Regions from separate parts of the Bacillus sp. JZ105 genome, predicted to be linked through region 3. Evidence: riboswitches for the same ligand, from Rfam matches in the RefSeq annotation. Region 3 holds a riboswitch; each other region holds the start of a gene.
The links. Region 3 has a riboswitch for S-adenosylmethionine ahead of mtnK (S-methyl-5-thioribose kinase). Riboswitches for the same ligand answer to the same signal wherever they lie in the genome.

Region 1 (2,205 bases), 1.7 Mb from region 3:
CTGCGTTTGAGAAATCTTCCCTTGAAGGATATTCACATCGACATTGAAGGATCGAATGATTTCAGTGATCAGCGGCTGCTCGGCAGAGTCTCCAATAAAGGACAACCGTACGACCTGACCTTCTTTTACTCGTTCTAAGACGTGCTCGATTGTTTCTTTCGCTTCCTCTGGTTCTGCAAGCTGTTTCACAAATCGTTTCGTCATTTCTTCCTTCGGTTGTCTGAAGACGCGTAATACTTCGCCTTCTTCGACAATGCGTCCATTTTCCATGACCGCGACGCGATGACAAATTTTGCGAATGACGTGCATTTCATGTGTAATGAGCACAATCGTGAGCCCTAACCTTTTATTGATATCCGCCAAAAGTTCAAGGATCGAATCGGTCGTTTGCGGATCTAGCGCAGATGTCGCTTCGTCACATAGAAGAACCTTTGGATCATTCGCTAATGCTCTCGCAATGCCGACACGCTGTTTTTGCCCGCCGCTTAGCTGAGACGGGTATGCATTTTCTTTTCCTTCTAAACCGACCAATTTAATCAGTTCATTCGCACGCTCTCTCCGTTTCGATGTCGGTACACCTGCGATCTCAAGCGGGAACATAATGTTTTGTCTCACCGTTCTTGACCAAAGCAAGTTAAAGTGCTGGAAGATCATGCTGATTTCTTGTCTGGCTTTCCGAAGTTTCGCATTTGATACTTCATTGATCCGGTTGCCTGCCACTTCAACAATTCCTTCTGTTGGCAGCTCCAGACCGTTTAATAGGCGAATAAGCGAGCTTTTCCCTGCACCGCTATACCCGATAATTCCGAATATTTCACCTTTATCAATATCCAAGTTGACGTCTTTCACGGCATCAACATTTCCGCTTTTTGAATGGTACGTTTTTGATACATTCTGTAAATGGATCACAGTCTGATCACCTGCTTTCTTGCTGAATCTATAGGTTTCCATCACATACGTTATTTATTCTTCTTTGTGTCATGACTCTAGCCTGGCGCCAGGTCAGTAAAAAAGACCTAACTGCAACGCAAGCAGAAAGGCCTTTTATGTCAATTACGCCTTTCTCTCATCTTTCAAAGCGCTGCGGCTTTGAGTGAATTGGCACCAATTTCAGCTATGCTGACGGTTGCCGGGTTTCATAGGGCACGTCCCTCCACCTCTCTTAATAAGAGAAAATATGTTGTTTTATGTGATGTTCATGTTTTTACTAACGTAGAATATCATGCTACCCGAGATATGTCAACGCTGTAAATCGCTAATTTCCAAGTAAACAACTACGTTATCATTTTTCGAAAAAAACCGTTCGTCAGCCAAAGCACTGCCTCTAGTCTCAGGAGCGCACGGAATGACCCTTTCACTTTGACTTGTCCCCTGCTGATTAACTGCTGTAAGGACATATCTCCATCTAATAATTGTAGAATCTCTTTCCTCTCACCATAAAAGATGAGATCCGATAACTCAATTGCAGGTAGTTTCTTCACTTCACCACGTTCATCCACAATCAATGTACAAGAGTCAGTTTCCGCCTCAAATGTAATCTTCAAGGATGATGATGAGAGCAGCGGCTTTAATAATAAACGCTGCCCTGTGTTACCATGGGCTTTCACATTTTCCACATGTATAACCTCCCTGTCATTTGGTTATACATAACATTTCTCTACAAACATCGGCTTGTCCTTTATAAATAACTCGACAAATTTTCAAATGAATTTCTTGAAATATGACAAAAAACCGCTTTATTTAGCGGTTTCAATCATTTCATGAAGATATGGAACTGAGTGAAAGGCATAGCCTTTTTGCACCAATTCACCTTTTTTAAACAGGAGAAAGCAAGGAACACTCTCAATTTCAAATGCTTTCGCAAAGCCTGGTGAATAGTTTAAATTGTTTTCGTAAAATGGTACATCCGGCTGCATGGCGTCTACAACTGCCAGCATTTTCTTTGCCAGCTGGCATGTTCCGCAAAACGGTGTATATAAGTATAAAAGAAATAAATCGTCCTCTATCTCCTTGAATTCGTGTTCTTCAATCTCTTTCATATACGTCCACCCTCATAAATATTTCGAATGAACATCAATGTTTGCAGCTAATAGGATAGATGCAATGTGGGCTGACGGTGAAGCGGCCACTTCGCGGTACGTTCTGTCGACAAAAAGATGAAGTGCTTCAGGGAATTCTTTTCGAAATTGCTTCCGCAGTTTGTCG
Region 2 (2,205 bases), 1.5 Mb from region 3:
GCTTCTTTGGAGATCGGCTGGTTTACTTGACCCCAATCGATTTTATGTTCAGAGCTTTCTTCTTTGACGATAAATTTATCTTTAGGCGAACGTCCTGTATAGGCTCCCGTTGTAGCGCGGACAGCTCCAGTTGATGTTAAAACGCCTTCATTACGTGCCAAAATCTTTTCAACAAGTTTCGGAACAGATAAATTTTGGTGCGTATTTTCTAATGAGAGCAATGACTGCAAATCTTCTTTTAAATCCACTGAGTTCATAAAAAAACCCTTCCTTTACCGTTGAATTTGTTTGTTTCGATTAGTATAACACATTAATAATAATAGTCTATACTATTTAAAAATTTTTGTGTGTGTTTTTTCATTTCTGCTATGAAAATATGCTTTTTGGTGATGCTAATGGTGAGGAGAAAAAAGAGGGAGATAATTCTTATGAAGCATTGACATGACGCAAGGGTTTAAGATAAGATATCTTATTGAACGGATACTCTTATCCCGAGTTGGTGGAGGGACAGGCCCGATGAAGCCCAGCAACCGGTTTCTTATGAAAAAGGCATGAAAATGCTGAGAAACCAAGGTGCTAACCTGATGCAAGGTACAAGAACACCTTGAGCGATAAGAGTGAAAGGCATGCGATCTCAGACCCTTTCCTCGCAATGAAGGAAATGGTTTTTTTATTTTTGGGATATCATATGAACAAATTGCCAATAACATCTCTAATATAAACGTTTTCAAATATAAGAGGGAACGAGTTCCGTATCATATTGGAGGCCTCATCTTGGGATGATGTGGTCTTGTACAGGAGGAAATAGCCATTATGAGTCAAAATCGTCGTTTATTTACTTCAGAATCAGTGACAGAAGGACATCCGGATAAAATCTGTGATCAAATTTCAGACAGCATTTTGGATGAAATTTTAAAGAAAGATCCAAATGCACGTGTTGCCTGTGAAACTTCTGTTACAACCGGTCTCGTATTAGTAAGCGGTGAAATTACAACGTCTACTTATGTCGATATTCCAAAGACGGTGCGTGACACAATTAAGGAAATTGGCTACACACGTGCGAAATATGGTTTTGATGCGGAAACATGTGCGGTACTTACATCAATTGATGAACAGTCTGCTGATATTGCGCAAGGTGTAGACAAAGCGCTTGAAGCACGTGAAGGAACAATGACTGAAGAAGAAATTGATGCGATTGGTGCAGGTGACCAAGGATTGATGTTTGGTTTTGCTAACAACGAAACCGAAGAGCTCATGCCGCTGCCAATTTCACTAGCGCATAAATTATCTCGCCGTTTAACAGAAGTACGCAAGAATGAAACACTTGCATACCTTCGTCCAGACGGAAAAACACAAGTCACAGTTGAATATGATGAGCAAAACAAACCAGTTCGTATTGACACAGTGGTTATTTCTACGCAGCATGCACCAGAAGTGACGCTTGAACAAATTCAAAGTGACTTAAAAGAGCATGTCATCAGTCCTGTCGTTCCAAGTGAACTGATTGATGAACAGACAAAATACTTTATTAACCCAACTGGCCGTTTCGTGATCGGTGGACCTCAAGGGGATGCTGGTTTAACTGGACGTAAAATCATCGTTGATACGTATGGCGGATACGCTCGTCATGGCGGCGGTGCTTTCTCAGGTAAGGATGCAACGAAGGTTGACCGTTCTGCGGCATACGCTGCACGTTACGTAGCGAAAAACATCGTAGCTGCCGGCCTTGCAGATTCTTGTGAAGTACAGCTTGCTTATGCAATTGGGGTTGCACAGCCTGTATCGATTTCAATTGATACATTCGGAACAGGAAAAGCTTCTGAAGAAAAATTAATTGAAGTGGTTCGTGCAAACTTTGATCTTCGTCCAGCTGGCATTATTAAAATGCTTGACCTGCGCCGTCCGATCTACAAACAAACAGCTGCATACGGGCATTTCGGCCGTCACGACTTAGATCTTCCGTGGGAAAAAACGGATAAAGCCGATACACTTCGCAAAGAAGCATTGGGACAATAACAACATAAAAAACCGCTTATTTTAAGCGGTTTTCCTTTTGATTAAAAAAAAATCTGCAAAAAGCGAAAAAATGTGAAACAAAATCGGACAAAATACTGTCTAATTATAGGTCTACTTTTAAGAAATAACATAACGTGGAGGCAATAATATGTGTGGGTTTGTTGGTGTATTTAATCACCGTCCATTGTC
Region 3 (2,205 bases):
CTTTTTTCTGCTGAATCCGTCTAGTTGGTGATGGAATCGCATCGAGATCAGCGGCATGAGCAAGACCGATTGTTCGGCGGACAAGCTCACAGCCGGCAAAGCCTGTCGCTTCTTTTAAAATCCGGTCAAAGGTTGTTTCTAAAAAGCTGTCCGATACACTAAACGCTTCAATGCTGTCCTCTTTCCAAGCTCTTGTGAACACTTCTTTGAAGGTTGCCCATACATTGACGACATGGTCAAAAAGGTGCTGCTGCTCGTGTTCATTCTCGCGAGATAAAGCATTCAGGAACAGATTGGCGATAAAGTGGCCGATATCGAATCCAAAGGGACCGTAAAACGCGAATTCTGGATCAATGATTTTCGTTTCAGTCTCATTTGCAAAAATACTGCCTGTATGAAGATCTCCATGAACCAATGTTTCAGCTGATGTCAGGAAGATACGCTTCAATTCCGCTGCTTTGGCTTGCAGCTCAAGATCTGCCCAAAGCGCTTCTGCTGATTCTCTTAATTCTTCTTCGAAGTCATTTGTTTCACTATCAAAGAAAGGGTCTGTGAAGACGAGTTTTTCTGTGATATCACACAGGTCAGGGTTCGTAAATTGCTTCACAAATTGTTTTTTGATTTTAGGATTTGTAGCAAAGTCAGATGTGTAAAAAAGTGTTTTTCCTAAAAATTCTCCGACATGATCGGATAAATGCGGATATTGTTTTCCGGCAATTAGCCCTTTTCTGACGATTTCTAAGTGTGAAAGATCCTCCATGGCTGTCACTGCAAGAGCTGTATCTGAATAATAGACTGCTGGTACGAGGTGCGGCGCATATTCTGACTGCTTGATCAGGGCGGCACTTTCAATTCTTGCCCGGTCTAATGTAAGCGGCCAGCTCTCCCCAACCACCTTTGCATAAGGCAGCGCCTGCTTGATGATCAATCCTTTTTCTTGTTTGTGATCATAAATATGAAAGACGTAATTTAAATTCCCGTCACCAATTTCAGTACATGTCAAATGGCTGCTTTCTTGGATCAAACCAAGTCTAATTGCGAGTGCAACTGCCGAGCTTTCTGTTAGTTCTTCATATGATGCCGTAAGTGTAACCAATTGCTTCCCCTCCAAATCATATAAAAAAGCCTCTTTCTCCTGAGAGAAAGAGGCTTGATGGTGTGTATGCTCAAAGCCTCTCTTATCTCTCAGCACATATGTCTGATGGAATTAGCACCGTGCCCTATAAGACAATTGTCTTGGCGCGTTACTTGCTGCGCCCCACTTCACAGTGGTATTAACGGTCGGTTGCTGTTGGGGTCAAAAGGCCAAATCCCTCGCCCAACTCTCGATAAGAGAAATCAATATGTAATTGTTTCGTGTCTGTTTGCATTTCTTAATTCAAGATATTATCAGAGCGGCGCTTTACATGTCAATCTTTTTTCAAAATTGCTTTACAATTCATAAAACAATCCATTACAGTGATTGTATTGTCACGTAACTTGAATAGAAGGTGAAGAAATGGAATTCCAGCAATCAGATGTGTTGAAACAATTACCGAAGCAATTTTTTGCGTCGCTTGTCCAAAAGGTGCAGAAAAAAGTACAGGAAGGGGCAGATATCATTAATTTGGGACAGGGAAATCCTGATCAGCCAACTCCTCCGCACATTGTAAAAGCCATGCAGGAAGCGGTAGCAAAACCTGAAAATCATCAATACTCCTCATTCCGTGGAACAGCGAAATTAAAAAAGGCTGCTGCCGCTTTTTATGAAAGAGAATATGGCGTCACACTTGATCCAAAGGCGGAAATTGCGATTTTATTTGGCGGGAAAGCAGGGCTTGTTGAGCTGCCGCAATGCCTGCTGAATCCGGGTGATACGCTTCTTGTCCCTGATCCTGGCTATCCTGATTATTGGTCAGGCGCTGTGCTTGCTGGAGCGCATATGGTAACCATGCCACTTCTTGAAAAAAATGATTTTTTACCTGACTACGATTTGCTGCCTGAAGATGATAAGAAAAAGGCAAAATTAATGTACTTAAATTACCCCAACAATCCGACGGGGGCTACGGCAAGCCGTTCATTTTTTGAAGAAACCGTTACGTTTGCGAAAGATCATAAGCTATGTGTTGTCCATGATTTTGCATATGGCGGCATTGGCTTTGATGGAGAAAAGCCGCTCAGCTTTCTGCAAATAGAGGGGGCGATAGAGACGGGAATAGAAATTTA

Region 1: linked by a shared signal. The riboswitch ahead of M1D81_RS15610 (methionine ABC transporter ATP-binding protein) and the one ahead of mtnK (S-methyl-5-thioribose kinase) in region 3 are both predicted to bind S-adenosylmethionine.
Region 2: linked by a shared signal. The riboswitch ahead of metK (methionine adenosyltransferase) and the one ahead of mtnK (S-methyl-5-thioribose kinase) in region 3 are both predicted to bind S-adenosylmethionine.

The regions. Positions count from the first base shown of each region.
Region 1 covers NZ_CP096387.1:3,016,344-3,018,548, forward strand. Annotated here, with positions in the region: gene M1D81_RS15610 (methionine ABC transporter ATP-binding protein) at 1-909, opposite strand, end outside; SAM riboswitch class I at 1,064-1,172, opposite strand; gene M1D81_RS15615 (SCP2 sterol-binding domain-containing protein) at 1,275-1,616, opposite strand; gene M1D81_RS15620 (thioredoxin family protein) at 1,737-2,039, opposite strand; gene M1D81_RS15625 (toprim domain-containing protein) at 2,052-2,205, opposite strand, start outside.
Region 2 covers NZ_CP096387.1:2,784,301-2,786,505, reverse strand. Annotated here, with positions in the region: gene pckA (phosphoenolpyruvate carboxykinase (ATP)) at 1-257, opposite strand, end outside; SAM riboswitch class I at 484-618, shown strand; gene metK (methionine adenosyltransferase) at 814-2,016, shown strand; gene asnB (asparagine synthase (glutamine-hydrolyzing)) at 2,165-2,205, shown strand, end outside.
Region 3 covers NZ_CP096387.1:1,325,584-1,327,788, forward strand. Annotated here, with positions in the region: gene mtnK (S-methyl-5-thioribose kinase) at 1-1,096, opposite strand, end outside; SAM riboswitch class I at 1,177-1,334, opposite strand; gene M1D81_RS06745 (aminotransferase class I/II-fold pyridoxal phosphate-dependent enzyme) at 1,499-2,205, shown strand, end outside.